Regions from separate parts of the Paenibacillus sp. O199 genome, predicted to be linked through region 1. Evidence: predicted binding sites of a transcription regulator. Region 1 holds the regulator's gene; each other region holds the start of a gene.
The links. The regulator LexA, encoded in region 1, represses DNA repair genes until DNA is damaged. The targets are predictions, from matches to a motif close to CGAACATATGTTCG.
Positions count from the first base shown of each region.

Region 2: addB (helicase-exonuclease AddAB subunit AddB) is a predicted target of LexA. The motif match lies at 3,558-3,571, and genes of this name have one in related genera.
Region 3: A6049_RS16185 (YhjD family protein) is a predicted target of LexA. The motif match lies at 3,638-3,651, and genes of this name have one in related genera.

Region 1 covers NZ_LGRP01000001.1:308,924-315,204, forward strand. Annotated here, with positions in the region: gene A6049_RS01340 (HAD family hydrolase) at 35-841, opposite strand; gene A6049_RS01345 (hypothetical protein) at 869-1,381, opposite strand; gene A6049_RS01350 (DUF896 domain-containing protein) at 1,508-1,717, opposite strand; gene A6049_RS01355 (LysM peptidoglycan-binding domain-containing protein) at 1,814-2,191, opposite strand; gene lexA (transcriptional repressor LexA) at 2,497-3,123, shown strand; gene A6049_RS01365 (aldehyde dehydrogenase) at 3,237-4,538, opposite strand; gene A6049_RS01370 (CatB-related O-acetyltransferase) at 5,088-5,747, shown strand.
Region 2 covers NZ_LGRP01000025.1:61,358-67,638, forward strand. Annotated here, with positions in the region: gene A6049_RS25270 (NUDIX hydrolase) at 26-460, shown strand; gene A6049_RS25275 (Na/Pi cotransporter family protein) at 514-1,515, opposite strand; gene A6049_RS25280 (class I SAM-dependent rRNA methyltransferase) at 2,065-3,441, shown strand; gene addB (helicase-exonuclease AddAB subunit AddB) at 3,636-6,281, shown strand, end outside.
Region 3 covers NZ_LGRP01000009.1:160,672-166,952, reverse strand. Annotated here, with positions in the region: gene A6049_RS16210 (DUF2188 domain-containing protein) at 1-204, shown strand, start outside; gene A6049_RS16205 (YitT family protein) at 396-1,118, opposite strand; gene A6049_RS16195 (nucleotide-binding protein) at 2,034-3,071, shown strand; gene A6049_RS16190 (hypothetical protein) at 3,068-3,301, shown strand; gene A6049_RS16185 (YhjD family protein) at 3,696-4,082, shown strand; gene cysK (cysteine synthase A) at 4,368-5,327, shown strand; gene A6049_RS16175 (ATP-dependent DNA helicase) at 5,463-6,281, opposite strand, start outside.

The DNA.
Region 1 (6,281 bases):
TAACAATGTTTGTGTAGTACACTAAAAATACGATTTATGATGCACTCATTGAGAATTCAGCAATGATTCGTTCCAATTCGGATAAATGCTTGATTTGATGGTCAGGCACATACGATTCGGTATTCTCTTTATTCTCACGGTTAATCCAAACAGACTGAATACCTGCAGACAATGCTCCACGAATATCAGTCGTAAGCTTATCTCCAACCATCATACTCTCCTCAGGTTGCACTCCCAGCTTACTCAATGCGTGCTCGAAGATCGAAGGATCAGGTTTGCCTTTACCGAACGAACCCGAGATAATAATTTCGTCAAAAAAAGGAGCCAATTCAGGAACGCCATCAAGTTTCTCTTGTTGTAAAGCAGGACAGCCGTTGGTTAAAAGCAAAAGCTTGAACTTCCCTTGTAGATGACTCAACGTTTCCATCGTTTCTTCATAGACATGGGGTCTTGATCTCCGCTCCGCCCCAAATTGTATGGCGAGTTGTTCCGCCAGATCTTCACGATCAACACCCAACTTTAACAAGCCACGACGCCATGACTCTTTACGATATGCGGGTGCAAGCTGCTCCAACTGGCGAAACTCAGGCTGATCCCCACCCGTGAAGTTAGCCCAAAGACCTTCAAACGGGTTAATCCCAATCATTTTGGTAAACGAAAAAGTTTCATAAGACTCATACAGATTACGTGCCTCATTACGAACAGCTTCTTCAAGGTCTTCGGGTTTAACGCCCGTCTCTTGAGCTGCGATCAAGCAAGTCTCATGAAAGGCCTCTCGAACACTGCGCTCATCCCACAGTAAAGTATCATCTAGGTCGAACAAAATCGCTTTTAACGCCATTTCGGTCATCTTCCCCTTTATGCAAAATTACTTTTTCTCGTATGTTTCCACGGTGATCTGATGTGCTTTGGCGAATTTCAGAAGACGTTCAGTAATTGCATCAGTATCATAACGATTCAGTAGTTTGGTAAATACCCATCTCTTACCTCGTGCATTATGCTCAATCACAACCGTACCTGGCTCAATTCTGAATTTCACGATATCGTCGACTCCAATTGAACGCTCACGGTTCCCTTTTGTCGTCAAAATCCGGTTACTTCCTATTTTGACATAAGGACGACGGAGCATGAAGATGATTGCCAAAAATACATACAGCAACAAGGTCACCCAGTCCCAAGTGGTCATCGGAGCTTTGACAAGAAATGTACTCATAAAGAGGTACAGGAATGCTAGTCCGATCAGAAAAATAGGAAACAGAAGACTGCGTCCTTTAAATACGTCCTCACCTGGTGTGCCAGAAACCGGTTTACCGCTTTTTTTACGTTGCTGATTCAACTGCTTAGAATTTTTTCGAACCGTTCTCTCGAACGAACGCGACATGAGAATCCCCCTTAGATGTTCTTTGTATCGGCTTACATAATTGCAAACCAACATTTCCCCCTATAATTTGCAACCTCTAGATAACAGGAAAAAACCTAAATATCATAATGATATCATTAGGTTTCCTTAATGTTTGAGTTTGCCTTGGTGGCCTTGATCGTTCTCATCATCTACAATTTCAATCGTATCCAGTTGTTGTCTGAAATTGCTTCGAATGTTATTCAAATAGATTTCTCTAAGTTTGGCACGTTCAGCGAGCTCTTCCTCTGTCAATCCAGTGGATTTTTGCTTACGGGCCAATTCATTAATACGTGCTACCAGACTATCTATATCCAAGCTTGTCCCCTCCAAAAATACAAAGTCATATTAACTTTGACATGTTAAGGGCAGCTTGTCAAGCTGACACGCATTAGCGCGTGTGGATATGCAGCTTTAATCTGTGAATTGAGGCAGTATTAAGACTTGCCCCACCTGTATTGAAGTTGAATGAAGTTGATTCACTTTCTTGATTGCTTCTATATATACACGTGTATCCATTGTTTCAGGTTTGTGATCCAATGATATACTCCATAGCGTATCTCCTTGTGAAACTGCCATCTTCCCCCCAGGCAACAGATCGTTCTCATTGCCAGCGAACACAGTCAATACTGTACTGCATCCAACCAGTATAATTAAGCTTACGATTATTAATTTCAAGACCCAAGTTGGGACATTACCTTTTGCAAAAACCTTTTTAAAATTCCTTATGTTAGTTTCAACCACTTCTGAATGCACCGGTTCGTAAATACTTTGATAAGTAGAATATCTCATTAAATATCGACCTCCAAACGTTTGTTCCTATCCTGTTGAAATTAATATAACACGAACACATGTTTTGTACAATAACTTTTTAGAACAATTGTTCGCTTTTTTTTGTTGATACTACATTCTATTATCTTTCTTCTATTGTATTGGAATTGTCATTTGCAGTATTTGATTAGACCAAAAGAAAATTTTCATCTTAATTTGCAAAAAAACATTGATTTTATGGCATTTTATTTAGAACTTATGTTTGTACGAACGGAGGTTCTATGTTATAATTTTCCCAAACGTTACTAAAATGGGGTTGATACGGTATGTCGAAGATATCCAGCAGGCAACAGGCTATTCTGGAGTTTATACGCAATGAAGTCCGGTTGAAGGGGTATCCTCCTTCCGTACGCGAAATTGGTGAAGCCGTTGGGTTGGCTTCCAGCTCTACAGTACATGGACATCTGGATCGTTTGGAGAAGAAAGGTCTGATTAGACGTGACCCAACCAAACCAAGAGCCATTGAACTTCTCAGCCAGGAAGAGTCAGAGCATTCACATCAGTTTGCTCACAGCGTTGCTCGCATTCCTGTCGTGGGTAAAGTTACTGCAGGGGTTCCGATCACAGCAACAGAAAATATCGAAGATTACTTCCCTCTTCCTACGCATTATGTAGGCGAACAGAAAGTATTTATGCTTTCGGTCGTGGGAGACAGTATGGTTGAAGCAGGCATTGTTAACGGAGACTATGTTATCGTACGTCAGCAGCAAACTGCAGATAACGGCGATATCGTAGTAGCCATGACTGAAGACGATGAAGCAACGGTAAAAACGTTCTACAAAGAGAAAGATCATATTCGTCTTCAACCGGAAAATTCGACTTTTGAACCGTTGCGTTTGAAACACGTTAGCATCCTGGGCAAAGTCATTGGCCTTTTCCGTGATATTCATTAATATGTATTGAATTTGTACAGAAGTCTCACAATAAGATACATAAAGAGGTTGTCCCGTTCAACGGGACAACCTCTTTTTTTTTTATACAACTTATATTGTTCTACGTTAGTAGATTATTCGCTGCGTTTAAGAATGCTTTTATGATGAGAGAACACATCAAAACTCTGTTGACCATGGTAGGAACCCATTCCACTTTCTCCTACGCCGCCAAACGGAAGATAATGTGATGTCATATGAGACAATGTATCATTAATGCAACCACCACCAAAAGATACTTGATTCAGAACCTGATTCTGCAGATCCTCATCCTGAGTGAAGAGATATAATGCCAGTGGTTTTGGACGGCGGACAATCTCATCTAGCAAGGGATTGAGGTCGGTATACTTAAATACAGGAAGAACTGGACCAAAGATCTCTTCTTGCATCACTGGGGATTTCCAATCCACTTCGCCCAGTACTGTTGGTTCAATGAGCAGCTGATCACGTTCAGAATGTCCACCGATCATTGTTTTGCCATCTTGGAGTAACACCGATAAACGATCAAAGTTACGTGCGTTGACAATGTGCGGGAAATCAGCATTTCTCATCACATCGTCTCCAAATTTATCCTGAATTTCTGCACCGATCAATTCCAATAATTTGTCATGTACTTCCTCGTGCACAAGCAAATAGTCTGGAGCGACACAGGTTTGCCCAGCATTCAGGAATTTACCGCGCACAATGCGCTGAGCTGCCAGCTTCAAATCTGCATCCTGGTGGACAATGACCGGACTCTTACCACCTAGTTCTAACGTAACTGGAGTCAAATGCTCAGCAGCTGCCTTCATAACAATGCGGCCAACACCTGTACTGCCTGTAAAGAAAATATAATCAAACTTTTCTTTCAACAATGCCGTACTCGTCTCGACTTCCCCTTCCATAACTGCCAGGTACTCACTAGGAAATATCTCATGAATCAAATCATAAGTCAGACGTGACACGGCTGGGGTTAATTCAGACGGCTTAATAATGGCACAGTTACCCGCAGCAATGGCTCCAATTAGAGGGCCGAAAGCCAGTTGGAACGGATAGTTCCATGGTGCAATAATAAGAGCAACTCCATAAGGTTCAGGATAAATTAAGCTTGTTCCATCAGGTATAGCAGAATTTGTAGGCACAGGTTTTGGTGTAGCCCATTGCTCCAAATGTTCCAATGCAAAATCTAGTTCACCCAACACGATCCGAATCTCAGAGCCATAAGCCTCTGCTTCAGATTTATTTAGATCCGCACGAAGTGCGTCAAGAATACGTTGCTGATATTTCTCAATTCCCTGTCTTAATTGCTGAAGAGCACGAATACGGTACTCAATAGACTTAGTCTGACCTGTATAAAAAAATGTCCGTTGTGCGGCAACCAATCGCTTCTCTTGTTCCATATTAACATCTCCAATTAATTGTTCAAAATTTAATTTCTAAAAACATAAATAAATTATAACGCAATTATATGAAACTATCAACATATAGATACTGTAAAAACAGAGCAAACAATTAAAACGCACTCTCGCTTCGACGATATGATCATAATTTAATTAACCATTCTATTTCTTATTGACTACATAAAAAGCCTTAACACTAATATGCTAAGACTTATTCTACGTATACTAGCTTCCTCTTTACATTCTTATTTCCGTTCCTGTTTTAATCCAACGTGATGTATCCATCCTTCCAAATGGTGGACACGTGTTCTGTTTATATTTTCTCTTCCTGAATTTTTTCTTCATTATATACACTTTGAGGGAGGATACACACTGACATCTCTTTATTAGAATAGGATTGACAAAAAAAGAGGTCATTGTTATAATCGCCCTCATATCTTAAGGAAGGATGATTCAGATGATTCGTCGTCTAAAAAAACTAAAGAATGTGGCTACCGCATCACGCTTCTAAGTTACTCAGAAATAAAACTTAGAAGCGAGGAAACTAAAATGAATATAAACCAATTTAATCACTGGTCTGAAATTAAGTATTTAAAGGATATTGTAACCAATCCATTAATCGAAGTCGGCGATTACTCTTATTACTCCGGTTATTATGATAACAATTCATCTTTTGAAGACGGATGCGTGAGATATTTATGGGGAGATGACAAATCGAGGAGCTTATTCAACCCCACTGAGGAATTTGGTTGGCAAATAGATCGATTGATTATTGGTAATTATGTATGTATCGCAGCCGGTGTTGTTATTCTTATGGGAGGAAATAACAATCATCATGCGGAGTGGATCACTGTTTATCCGTTCGCTGATCAAATTAGCCATTCCTTCTCACCCAAGGGAGATACCATTATAGAAAGCGATGCATGGATCGGCATGAATGCAATGATTATGCCGGGTGTTACCATTGGTGAAGGTGCAATTGTTGCAGCAGGCTCAGTTGTAACAAAAGATGTCGCCCCTTATACAATCGTTGGTGGAAATCCTGCAAAAGAAGTTAGAAAGCGTTTCTCAGAAGAAGAAATCATGAAGTTAAAAGAAATGCGCTGGTTTGATTGGAAGAGAGAATCGATTGAAGCAGTCACTCACTTGCTTTCGAACTCTTCAATTAACAAGTTATATGAGCATTATTTATTAGAAATTAAGGACTGAGCTCCTATAGACATAAAGCTAGGTAGAATAATATTCTACCTAGCTTTTTTTATATCTCCTTGCCCACAGAAAAGAAAAACCCCTCAGCGCTAGATCGCCAAGGGATTCAGCTATTAGTACAACGTGATATATTGATCGCGTTCCCATTGGTGGACTTGTGTACGTTTTATGTACGTTGGTTTCATATGTTGGCATATCTCAATAAAAACGGGCATTACTAGGGATAAATGCAACATCGCACATTCAAATCTGATCATAAGTTTTCATAAGTTGGGGGACGTCCCCCAAAGCTATACGAATCAAATATCAATGCTTTATTCAAAATAAAAATTGCTTATAAGTTACTTATATATAGAAGAAAGCAATCGAGCCATGAAAAAATCCCGAGGCTCGACTTAATTATAAAGCGGCTGCAATTATCTCTTCAATCTTAATCCAACTGTAATCTTCTTCGCTTCTGACAAGTTTGACTGTCCTGTTTGGCCTGTAAATTATGTAAATATGCCCTTTATCTTTTCGTAGTCAAAAGATTAA
Region 2 (6,281 bases), on a different contig from region 1:
CAATTCCGTAATGGGGGAGAGCAACATGAACAGAAAAGAAATTTCGGCAGGCGGAGTCGTCTACCGCACGGGAGAAGACGGAAAGCTTCAAATTCAACTGATTGTAGATCGCTACGGCAAAACGACTCTCGCCAAGGGCAAAATGGAAGATGGAGAAACGGTGGAACAGACCGCACTGCGTGAGATTCTGGAAGAGACAGGCATGGTCGGCCGAATAGTAGAACCCGTCGATATCATTTCCTATACGTATCAGCATGCAGAGTTTGGTCCGGTGGACAAGGAAGTCCATTATTATCTCGTTGAAGCGGAAAGCGGCGACCTGCAGCCTCAGATTGAAGAAATCAAAGGTGTGGATTGGTACACTCCGGAAGAAGCTTGGTCTAGACAGCAGCATAGTGGATACGATAATAACGATGACATTTTACGAGTGGCGCTGAACAAATTAGGCATTAACGTATAGCTGTTTTCTATTGAATGACGTAACGCTACTGTTTGTTGAGAGAGTTTTGAGCATCAGGCCACGGGTGACTTCGCCACTGGGGTGGAGACCGGTGGTTTTTTGTGCCAAATTGGCAAGTAACAGAACGGCAAGGCAAGCAGTGAACTGGTGACGTTAAAAAGGGTCTGGGCATGCGCAATCTGTGCCCCGTTATCCGCTGACAGCCAGGCAGAAGCTGCGTGCAGCTGGCCGATCAGCGGCATAAATAGCAGCGCCCCCGCAATGTTTAATACGACATGGGAGGCTGCGACAAATTTGCCTGCGGATGCTCCGCCAGCGGCAGCAATCACGGCGGTGATGCAGGTCCCCACGTTCGACCCGATCACAATGGCGATGCCGATCTCTACAGGCAGTACGCCTGTGGCTGCAAGCGTAATGGCCATGCTGATGACAGCTGCGCTGCTATGAATGAGGGCCGTCAGGCAGGCACCTGCCAGAAAGCCCCACCACAAGCTGTCTGCTGAGCGATCCAGAAACCACTGGAATACGCCCATACTTCGCAGGGGTACGGCAATGGATTGCATTACTTGAATGCCTGTCATGACGAGGGCAAATCCAGCGGACGCGAGAAAGCTGTATTGCATGGTAGACATCGTCCGACGCGTGCGTTCAGGAGCGAACTGATTTCGTTCACCAAGCACAACAAAGACGGCCCAGCCTGTCAGAGACAAGGCAAGCAGAGGCAGGGAAACCCGTCCGATCTGCAGTCCGACCAGCTCGGTGGTCAGGCACGTTCCGATGTTGGTTCCAAGAATAATACCAAGTGTGCGTCCGTAGGTAATTAATCTGGCGTTCGCCAGTCCAATAGTGAGTACGGTGACGGCGGTACTGCTTTGCAGCAGGGCAGTAGCGCCTGCGCTAAAAGCCATGCCTTTCCAGGGAGAAGAGGTAGCTCGGCCCAGCCATCCAGCCAGCATGGGCCCGGCCATCCGCTGTAAGGCTGTTTCCATCAGCTTCATCCCACCAAAAAAGATAAGAAGCCCATATAACAGGGGCAGCACAACATCTCTGAACATGAGTTAACATCATTCCTTCCGTGCATATCCTTATTCTCATCCTATGAGTAAATAAGGACAACCATGACAGGCTAACGGAATTCTGGATTCAACAGCGTTTGAAAGACCTATAAGTTTCCTTAACGGTCACCCAAATTTACCGCACCCCCAATCAAAAGATACGGAGATTCTGCAAACGTAGCGAAGGGGATGGAATTGGAACTGTAGAAGCGAAACGTGCGCCTTTATCCCCGGATTTTCCCTTTCGAGAAGGGAATCAGAAAAATCTGGGGATAAACAGTGATCGAAAGTCTGATTCATCCCAGAAGAGGACACCAAAATTACCGCACCCCTATTCAAAAGATACGGAGATTCTGCAAACGCAGCGGAGGGGATGGAATTGGAACTGAAGAAGCGAAGCGTGCGCCTTTATCCCCGGATTTTCCCTTTCAAGAAAGGGAATCAGAAAAATCTGGGGATAACAGCTATCGAAGTCCAATCCATCACCGCAGCGGTCTCTCTTGCACCAAGCCTATCTTTTCAACTAACTATGAAAGAAGTGGATCTATCTTGCCATCAGTTACACTGGAACGCAGCCGCAAAAAGCGGCTTGAACATGCACATCCATGGATATATAACAATGAAATTGCCTCTGTTGAAGGAAACCCCGAGCCGGGAGATCTGGTCAACGTATTGAATCACCAAGGTCGCTATCTTGCGACGGGATACTATAATCCTGCATCTCAAATCACAGTTCGAGTCGTGGCCTATCAACCTTTGGAGTTTGAACAGATGGACACCGCGTTTTTTGCAGCGCGTTTCCGCGATTGCTTGCGCCACCGGGAGCGTTTTATCCAGGATGGAGAGGCATACCGTCTTGTTTATGGGGAAGCTGATTTCCTGCCAGGACTGATTGTTGACCGTTTTGGCAGCATCCTTGTAGTTCAATTGCTCACATTGGGTATGGACCGTTGCCGCGAAGCAATTGTACAAGCTCTAATTGAAGTAATGCAGCCGGAAGGCATCTATGAACGCAGTGATGTATCCATTCGTGAACTGGAAGGTTTGGAGCAGACGAAGGGACCATTGTACGGGGAGTGCCCGCGTCATGTCACGGTAACGGAGAATGGATTGCTCATTAAGGTGGATATCGTAGAAGGCCAGAAGACAGGGTACTTCTTTGACCAGCGCGAGAATCGTGCAGCCATCGAACCACTTATGAAGGGTTGGGGTTACAAGAGTGGCATTACGCTCCAACAGACCGAGCAGGATGGTACGCAGCAGTTGCTTCCTGTGAATAAAAGTGGCAAGGTTGTGACGTTCCCTTATTGGGATGGGGCTACTGTGCTGGAATGTTTCTCCCACACAGGCAGCTTCACATTGAACGCCTGCAAATATGGAGCCAAAAAAGTAACATGTCTTGATATCTCAGAGCATGCGATTGAAAGTGCACGTACCAACGTAGAGCTGAACGGTTTCACTGACCGGGTTGAATTTGTCGTTGCGGATGCATTCCAATACTTGCGTGAGCAGGTGAAAGGCCTCGATGAGCGTAACGTACGTGCACGTGCTGGCGAACAGAAAGTGGATACGTCCAAGGCGCTTGCAGCCAGTGGTAAAACATTTGATGTGGTTATCCTCGATCCGCCAGCCTTTGCCAAAACGAAATCAGCAGTCAAAGGCGCATGCCGTGGATATAAGGATATCAATCTGCAAGGAATGAAGCTGGTGAATGAGGGCGGGTATCTGGTAACGGCAAGCTGTTCATATCACATGCGTCCGGATCTCTTCCTGGAAACCATTGCGGATGCAGCCGAAGATGCAGGCAAAGTACTGCGTCTGATCGACTGGAAAGCAGCCGGTAAGGATCACCCGCAAATTCTGGGCGTAGACGAAGGTCATTACCTGAAATTTGCCATCTTCGAAGTGCGCAGCAAAAAGAATTAATCGAGCGATTTCCATTTAAGTCGAACATACATTTACGCAAAGAGTCCACAGTTTTCATAAGCTGCGGGCTTTTTGCTATGCTCGTGCATATGATCTCTGGAATTGCCGGATAGTGGCAAACGTATGTTCCGAACCAAGTCAGATATGTTATACTGGGAATTAAAATCTGTTCGTGATGGTTTGGAGGATTAAACATGTCCGTACGCTTCGTTATTGGCCGGGCAGGCAGCGGCAAGAGTACGCTGATTACCCGGGAAATCACATCCCTGCTACAAAAGGAACCGCAAGGTAAACCACTGATTCTGCTGGTCCCGGAACAGAGTTCATTTCGAACCGAACAGTCACTGGTTTCTTCAGGTGCTATAAAAGGTACCATGCGTGCTGAAGTGCTTGGTTTTCGCCGATTGGCCCATCGGGTAATGCAGGAGGCAGGTGGTTCTGCACGTATTCCCATTGGAGCTGAAGGTAAAAAAATGCTGCTCTACAAAGTGCTCCAGCGTCGTAAGGATGAATTGAAGCTGTTTGGAGCATCAGGCAGTCAGCTGGGATTTATCGGAGACTTGAATGATCTATACAGTGAGTTTAAACGTTATGAACTTGACCCCACTTCACTGGAAGAAGGACTTTCCGCATGGAATACTTCCTCTTCTGCACCGATTCTGGGAGACAAGCTGCATGACTTGCTTCTTATATACCGTGATTATGAAAAAGAATTAACCGAACTATATATCGATGATGAAGACACGTTGACTGAACTAACAGAGCGGTTGCCGGAGAGCACGCTGCTGCAAGATGCACAGATCTGGATCGATGGATTTCAGGGATTTACCCCGCAGGAAATGAGTGTCATTGGAAGACTGATGCTGCAAGCTTCTTCCGTCACAATTGCATTGACGTTGGATCGTGCTTACGACCACGGCGCACTTCCAGGAGAACTGGAGCTGTTCCATCCCACAGCGAGTGCATATGCACGTCTCAAAGGCATGGCTGAGGATCTGGGTGTTCTTAATGAGACAACCGTGCTTCAACCGGAAGTTTTGCCAAGATATGAAGGCAGTCCTGGACTGGCGCATTTGGAGGCTGGCTTTGATCGTAGAGTCCGCTGGAAGAGTGAGGGGCGTGATGCGGGTGTCCGACTTTACGCCGCTGAGAACCGCCGGGCTGAGATGGAAGGAGCACTTCGTGAGATGCGTCGTCTGGCGCAAGATGAAGGTGCGCGTTATCGAGATATGGCAGTGCTCGTTCGTCAGTTGGATACATATGCCGACATTGCTGAGCCTCTATTCAGGGATTATGGCGTGCCTGTCTTTCTGGATCGGAGAAGAAATGAACTACATCATCCATTATCGGAATTTATTCGTTCAGCACTCGATATCGTTCGCCGTCGCTGGCGTTATGAGGATGTATTTCGCTGTGTGAAAACGGATCTGCTGCTTCCACGGGGCGGTTCCATTACACGTGAAGATATGGACCAGCTCGAAAATTATATATTAGCTTGCGGAATTCACGGATACCGCTGGACAGATGGAAAGCCATGGAAGTATGTACCCAGCCTGTCCCTGGAAGACAACGATCAGGATGTCCGCAGCCGGGGCCGGGAACAAATGCTGTCCTTAATGGAAAAATGCCGTACGGTGATTGTTGATCCACTGGGTGCTTTTGAGAAACGAATGAGCAAGGCAAAGACAGCTAAAGACCAATGTGCGGCGCTTTACAGATTACTGGAAGATGCCGAGATTCCTTGGAAGCTGGATCAGATGTCTGCAGAAGCCAAGGCTCAGGGTGATCCGGAACGTTCGAGAGAGCATCGTCAAATGTGGGGTGCCGTCCTTGATCTATTAGATCAGATGGTTGATATGATGGGGGCCGAACGGCTGGATATCGATTTATTTGCCGGGCTAATGGAGACCGGATTAACCGAACTGAAGCTGGGACTTGTTCCTCCAGCGCTTGATCAAGTGTTGATTGGATCGATGGATCGTACACGTCTTCAGGGTATCAAGTACGTATTTATTCTGGGTGCAGTAGAGGGTGAACTGCCTGCTGTCCCTCAAGATGATGGTGTATTAACTGAGCAGGAACGGCTGCTGTTGACGGAGAGAGGTTTGGGGCTTGGGCCAGGAGCAACAAGACAAATGTTGGATGAACGCTTTCTGATATATACAGCCCTGACAGCGGCGAGCAATCAGTTATGGCTGAGTTATCCCGTTGCAGATGATGAAGGGAAAACATTGCTACCCTCAGAAATTGTACGACATGTACGTAAGATGTTCGGTCTACATGAGCAGCCATTACTTGCCCAGCCGCCGGTTACAAATGCTGAAGAGGTGCACTGGTCTTATGTTATTCATCCTGGTCAGAGCCTCTCTTATCTCATCGGACAGTTGCGCAGATGGCGCCGTGGAGAAGATATTTCTGAAATGTGGTGGGCGATCTATAACTGGCATGTCTCTCGGGAGACAAGCAGACCTCAGCTGAAACAATTGCTTGGATCGGTCTTTTATCGCAATCGGGCGTTACCTCTGCGTACGGCTACCAGCCGTAGATTATATGGTACAGAGGTAAGGACCAGTGTCTCCAGAATGGAGCGTTTTGTGGCGTGTGCGTTCTCCCATTTTGCATCCCATGGGCTGCGACTGAAAGAGCGCCAGTTGTACCGCTTGCAAGCCCCTGATATAGGACAATTGTTCCATGCTGCCTTGAGTCAGCTTGCCATGCGTTTGCGTGAGCAGAATCGCAGTTGGGGCAGTCTGTCTCCGGATGAATGTCGGAAGGAAGCGGAGCACACCGTGGAGCAGATTGCACCACAGTTGCAGGGAGAGATTTTGCTTAGCACGAAA
Region 3 (6,281 bases), on a different contig from region 1:
TCTTCCAAAAGCCATGATAATATTCATGTCGTTCCTACCGACTCTGGCTGGGCCATCAAGGAAGAAGGTCAATCCAAATCTCTGGCTACGTTCCGAACCAAAGCCGAAGCTGTGGATGCTGCCAAAGAAAAGAGTGAAAAACAAAACATTCGGGCTATTATCCATAATGAAGATGGGCAAATTGCCTCTTCCATCAAGCCTTGAGTGAATCTGTTCTAAAATAGAAATATCGTGAATGTATTACTTTTAATTTTTTTTACTGAAGGCAAGCAAAAAAGCCCTTTCGCCGCTAATGGAATGATTCCCATCAAGCATGCAAAAGGGCTTTGTGTTTGGTATGAGGCAAGCCCACCTTACTTGAACAACATTCATTTCGAATAGGGTGGCCGTTACGTTTAATGCGAAACCCCTCTAGCCACAGGAGCTCGTTGTGAAGCACCGCTGACTACTTTGGCAGCAGTCGACACGGGCAGCTTCACAGCTGAGGTCGTAACCGTCCGGCGAGCCGGGAAACTGACCATATACGTAATCACTTTACTGGCAATCCATACGGCCAGAATGGTATATAAAGTTTCTTTTACCGGTAGAAAGAAAAGCGACAATCCGAGTACAAACGCATCGCTGACAAAGAAAACCGTTCCCAGCTTCCAGCCCTTCCAACGGCTAATGAGCACCGCCAGAATGTCGTCTCCACCTGTTGCTCCTCCGAATCGAAGCACCATACCAGCACCCACGCCGGTGATAACACCGGACAAGACTGCCGGAATCCACAAATTACCGTGAAACGGAATAACCAGGGTGGAGTACCGCTCAAACCCGTCATAGAACAATGAGAATGCGGCCACACCCAGCAGCGCCTGAATCATGAACTTCCAGCCCTTGAGGAACCAGGCCAGAATCATGACTGGAATATCCAGCAGCAGCATGCCAATAGCAGGTGATAAGCCTGTCGCGTACTTTCCAAGCAGGGCCAGACCGACAAATCCGCCCTCCGATAAATGATTCTGAAAATTAATGTGATAGTAGGCAAATGCCAAAATAAATGTTCCGAGCAGCATAATGGCGAACTTTACCGCCTCTGTCTTAACTTGTTGTAAGGTTAACGATGTTCTCTTCATTCAGGTTCCCTCGCAGTTTGTAAAGGTTGGTTTGCACCGACCGTACCCTGCAAAAGGCAAGCCTGGAAGAAATCATCGTATTTGTCCTTCGAATATTATTCATTCCAATCCCCTCTTTCGCAGAGTCAGCCGTTTTTTTCTTTACGGTGGTGTACTCTACAAGGGGCGCTAAGTATAAGAGAGATCGTAACGTTTCCAGATCGTCCTTGGGGAAATTATCCTTCGGGAACTCATGGTATCCTGATCCTTTCTGTCTGTTGGTGGTTAGCTGTGCCAATTAAACTGATGAATATTACACCATGCATAAGACCATATAAACTTTACACTTAACCACTTCGATTGCAGTACCCTCTTTCGATCGCTGTTATCCCCGGATTTTTTGATTCCCTTTTCCTAAGGGAAAAATCCTGTGATAAAGGCGAACACTTCGTTTCTTCAGACGGGTTCTGCACTCTACGTTCTCGTGTAAAAATTTAGTTCGCCTTCTATAGACACATGTAACGTTCAATTCAGTTTAAAAATCTAAGCTAACTTGCTTGTTCTTCTATTATATAACACCGATGTGATTGGGTCGAAACAGCAGACCCTTCAAATAAGAGCAAAAAGCACACTCTTGCCTGCATGAGCCGCCAAACAGCCACACCAGGACAAGCTTCTCTACCTAATGGTGCTACCTGCTCCTTCATTCTATGACTGAAGCTTCCAAATATAACTGTCCAGTCACCCAACTGTGACAATTTGGGTCCATTTTTTATTTTTCCGCGGATTTTAAAGGAATCATTTCCCTCTTGCACATACACTATAGCAAATGTAATCGGCTTATCTTGGGTCCAGTTAAACGTTTCCAGACTTACTCTGCTGTTTATGGTATAATATAACAATTGAATCCCACTACCCGTTTAAGCGAGGCGGATTATGAAAACGTTAAAGCCAAGAGTCTTTATTGGCTGCTCGCTGGAAGCGAAGCCGATTGCAGCCGCAGTACACGAAAACTTGCGTTTCTCGGCCGAAGTTACCCCTTGGTACTCCGGAGTTTTTAATCCAAGCAGCTATACCATGGACGATTTGGAAGCAGAAGTGCGTACAACAGACTTTGCCATTTTTATTTTTCATCCGGATGATATATCGAAAATTCGTGGGAAGTACTATGCCTCTGTCCGTGATAATACAATGCTGGAAATGGGTTTGTTTATGGGTCGGTTAGGACGAAAGCGTATTTTTTTCATTCTTCCAGAGGATATTACTGACATCAAAGACGCCAGCAAGATCGAAGGTTTACGTATGCCCACAGATCTGCTGGGGTTAAATCCACTGGTTTATGAAATTCGTTCAGACGGGAAATGGGCGCCAGCCGTCTCGGTGGCCTGTTCCAAAATCGCCGACAGCATCGAAGAACAGGGGCGATGGAGCGATCCCGAAGTGGAAAAAATTATCGAGAAGCACAAAAGGTCTGAGGGTGAAGCCCGATTACAGTTGCTCAAGCTGCTGCGATTCTTCAGGGAGTTACTGCGTACCCGCAAAGCAGATTCGGTTATGTTGGAGCGAATGAGCGATGCACTTCGAAGTGCATTTGTATCCCTTCCTCCATTTGCCGTGCGTGGGACTGCCATATACCGTACAGATGACAGTGGTCATATTGAACAATTATGTGGTAACGTTGGGGAACCGGGAAGAAAATATAACTTGTCCGCCAATGACGACAAGCAGCCCGATGATCCGAAGCGCATTCTGGTCATTGATTCTTACCTGGAGAACAAAATCAAGATCAACCTCTATGACGATTATCTTGAGAAAGAGTATCTGCTATGCTATCCTGTAGCCAAGAGGTATGTAATCACAGTCCATATTATTGGACATATTGAAGCGGATGAGGCGATATTTCAGCAGATGGATTTGGAGAACCGTCATCTGTTCAACGCCATCAACGATTTGTTAGGAGGCGAACCGGAATGAAACCGGAAACGAAAAAAATAAGCAAGCGCTGGGGCAGCGACAAAAAGGTACGCCTCAGTTCTGCGCCCGAATCATCACGACCGGTTCCGGAACCCAAGGAAGAAGATCGTTTCCACAAACCGGCCGTACCGCTGACTACGATTGGCCCTTCCCTGAAGGGTAAGGAAAGACCTTACAAAGTGATTCTGGAAAAAGAGGCTCTTTACGAGAAGCCTCAGTATCTGGCTTAACCGCTTTATGCTCATATACAACTCTGCCGTCTGGTTCGGTAGATCATCTGGCCCCGCCGCCCAAGGCAGGGGCTTTTTTGTTGCAACACTTTGGCAACCCTTCATAACATTCGCTAGTACCAACGGACTAAAAGCTCTTCACCTATTCGGCTGATGCATTAAGTCATTTTCTTTATGCCCTTAGGTTTCCTGCAAAACCCAAAAATTATACCTTATTTTGGAGAAGGCTTGTCCCTATTTCACCGCCTACAACCTCAGCATAAATCGCATATGTGCTACTTCCAATATTTCTCGGTTGTATTGTGTATCATCATTGCATATATTGATTATAATATAAGAACATACGTTCTGTAAATAAGAACATGTCCGAATTCAAGGTTAAGGAAGTGAAAGTATGTCATCATCCCCTTCCGCCCCATCCCCTGCGGATGAAGACCACCGATTGATTAAAAGCATGGTTGTACGCACTCTTCTGCTGGATGTGCTTGAACGGGATATTCGCACACTGGATACGTTGCAGCTCAAAATGCCAGAGGTCTACATTCTGTCTCTAACCCGCATTCAGAATGATGTACTTAAGGAAATGCTTACGCTTCGCAAACAAATGAGAACTCGTGGCGTCAAGGTTCTGGAGGAGAAACGGCAAGTTGATGGAATCGAAACCCAGTACCTGTGCAGAGGCTATTTGCAGCGGTTCTATATGCTGTGGACGTTCGCGCGGAATGAAGTCAAAAAAGAGCTTAGTCGGCATCTGGATATGGATTTGACCCAGCCGATATAGCTAATTCATCTGCTTAATGTACCCTTCATCGTTTGAATTCACATTTCTTTCTTAGTCCACTTGGTTCACTTACTCCTTAGACTCCTCACCCTTCTGCCTAATCGAAACAGGTTGACCCGGTGAGGCTGAGTTCATTAAGATGGAATAGACTTGTCTGTACATTCCGTTCAGACTTGTAATGAAAATGGATTCCTATAAGCAACAAGCCTGCCTGCCATTAAAGGCGGACAGACTTGTTCATTGGGAATTGCTTTCAACGTCTTATCAATCAAGGAGCTGTACTTCATGGACTTGAATTCGCATTTAATTAATAATCAAACACCCGCACATACAGGCATTGCCGCAAATGTTACTGAGCTGATAGGCCAGACACCTGCCGTCAGACTGAACAGACTTACAGGTAGCGATTCCGCTGACGTATACGTCAAGCTGGAATACTTCAATCCGAGCGGCAGCGTCAAAGACCGTGCCGCCTATAACCTGATCGTTCAGGCTGAACGGGCAGAACTACTGCTTCCCGGCGCAACCATTATCGAACCAACCAGCGGCAATACCGGCATCGGTCTTGCAATGAATGCTGCTGCCAAGGGATATAAGGCCATTCTGATCATGCCGGACAACATGTCCAAGGAACGCATCAACATTCTGAAAGCCTATGGCGCAGATGTCGTGCTCACCCCTGCCGCAGAACGGATGCCTGGCGCGATTCGCAAGGCCAAAGAACTTCAGGCCGACATTCCGGGAAGTTTCATTCCCCAGCAATTCGAGAATCAAGCGAACCCGGACATCCACCGGATCACCACGGCTCCCGAAATTATGCAGCAGATGGAAGGCAAGCTGGACGCCTTTATCGCCACGGCGGGAACAGGCGGTACGATCACCGGAACGGGAGAAGAACTGCGTAAGCAGCTGCCGGACATTCGTATCTATGCGGTAGAGCCGAAAGGTTCACCTGTGCTGTCCGGCGGCGAGCCCGGACCCCACAAGCTCGTCGGTACAAGTCCGGGGTTCATTCCGGACATTCTGAATACCGACGTGTGGGATGCCATTATCCAGGTGTCCGATGAGGATGCACTGGATACGATGCGGCAGCTTGCTGCCCGGGAAGGGCTGCTACTCGGCCCTTCCTCTGGCGCTTCGGTGTGGGCCTCCCTGCGCATCGCGCGGGAACTGGGGCCGGGTCACCGAGTGCTCTGCATTGCGCCCGATACCGGGGAACGGTATTTGAGCATGGGTATTTTTTAACAAAGAAAAACTCTTACACAAGTTAAAGACTCCCCTCCAAAATGAGCGCTTGATCACAGCTGGACGTTGAATCCGTAGCGTACAAGTACTTATTCTGGAAAGGAGCCAGTTAAGTTAAATATTCTAAATATAGAACTAGTGTGTCAGGGTTGTCCATTCTACACCTTCGGGAAGCAGAGCCGCAATGCGGTCTTTTGCTTCCTTTTTGGTATACAGCGATTCATCGAGAATGACCGCAGAACCGGAATCCGTGCTCGTCCGAATCAGACGTCCAAGACCTTGCTTTACACGCAGCAGCATGTATGGAAGATCGATCTCTTCATAAGGTGCCGCTGACGCTGTGCGTTTTGCATTGAATACAGGGTCCTGTGGTGGATACGGGAGCGACCAGATCATGACATTGGATAATGACGGTCCTGGAACGTCCAGACCTTCCCACAGATTGACGGAGCACAGTACACTCTCCTCATCCTCCTGGAAAGCGGCAATCAGGTCACTAATCTCCCGATCTCCCTCATACATAAAGCGTAACCCTTGAGCCTCAGGGACATGAACAATGTCCTGCTTGAATGCACGCAGCTCTTCCATCGTACGGAACAGAATCAGGGCACGACCCCCACTCTCCTGAAGCAACGTTACGGCGTCACGCAACCGATTTTCATTTTCCGGGTGACCAGGTACGGTTTCATCTGTAATCTTCATCTGCATTTTGTCCGCATAGTCATATGGAGAAGCCACGGAGAACGATACAAAATCATCAATCCCCAGACTGTCTGCCACATAACGGAATGAATTATCCACAGATAACGTTGCGGATGAGAAGACAATCGGAATGCCTGTGTTGAACACACGCTCGTTCAGAATTTCCTTCACGGTACGCGGCATGATCGATAAGGTTGTCTCGTCATCGCTCTGTTCAGCCCAGCAGATGTACCCATCTTCCTTACGGAACAA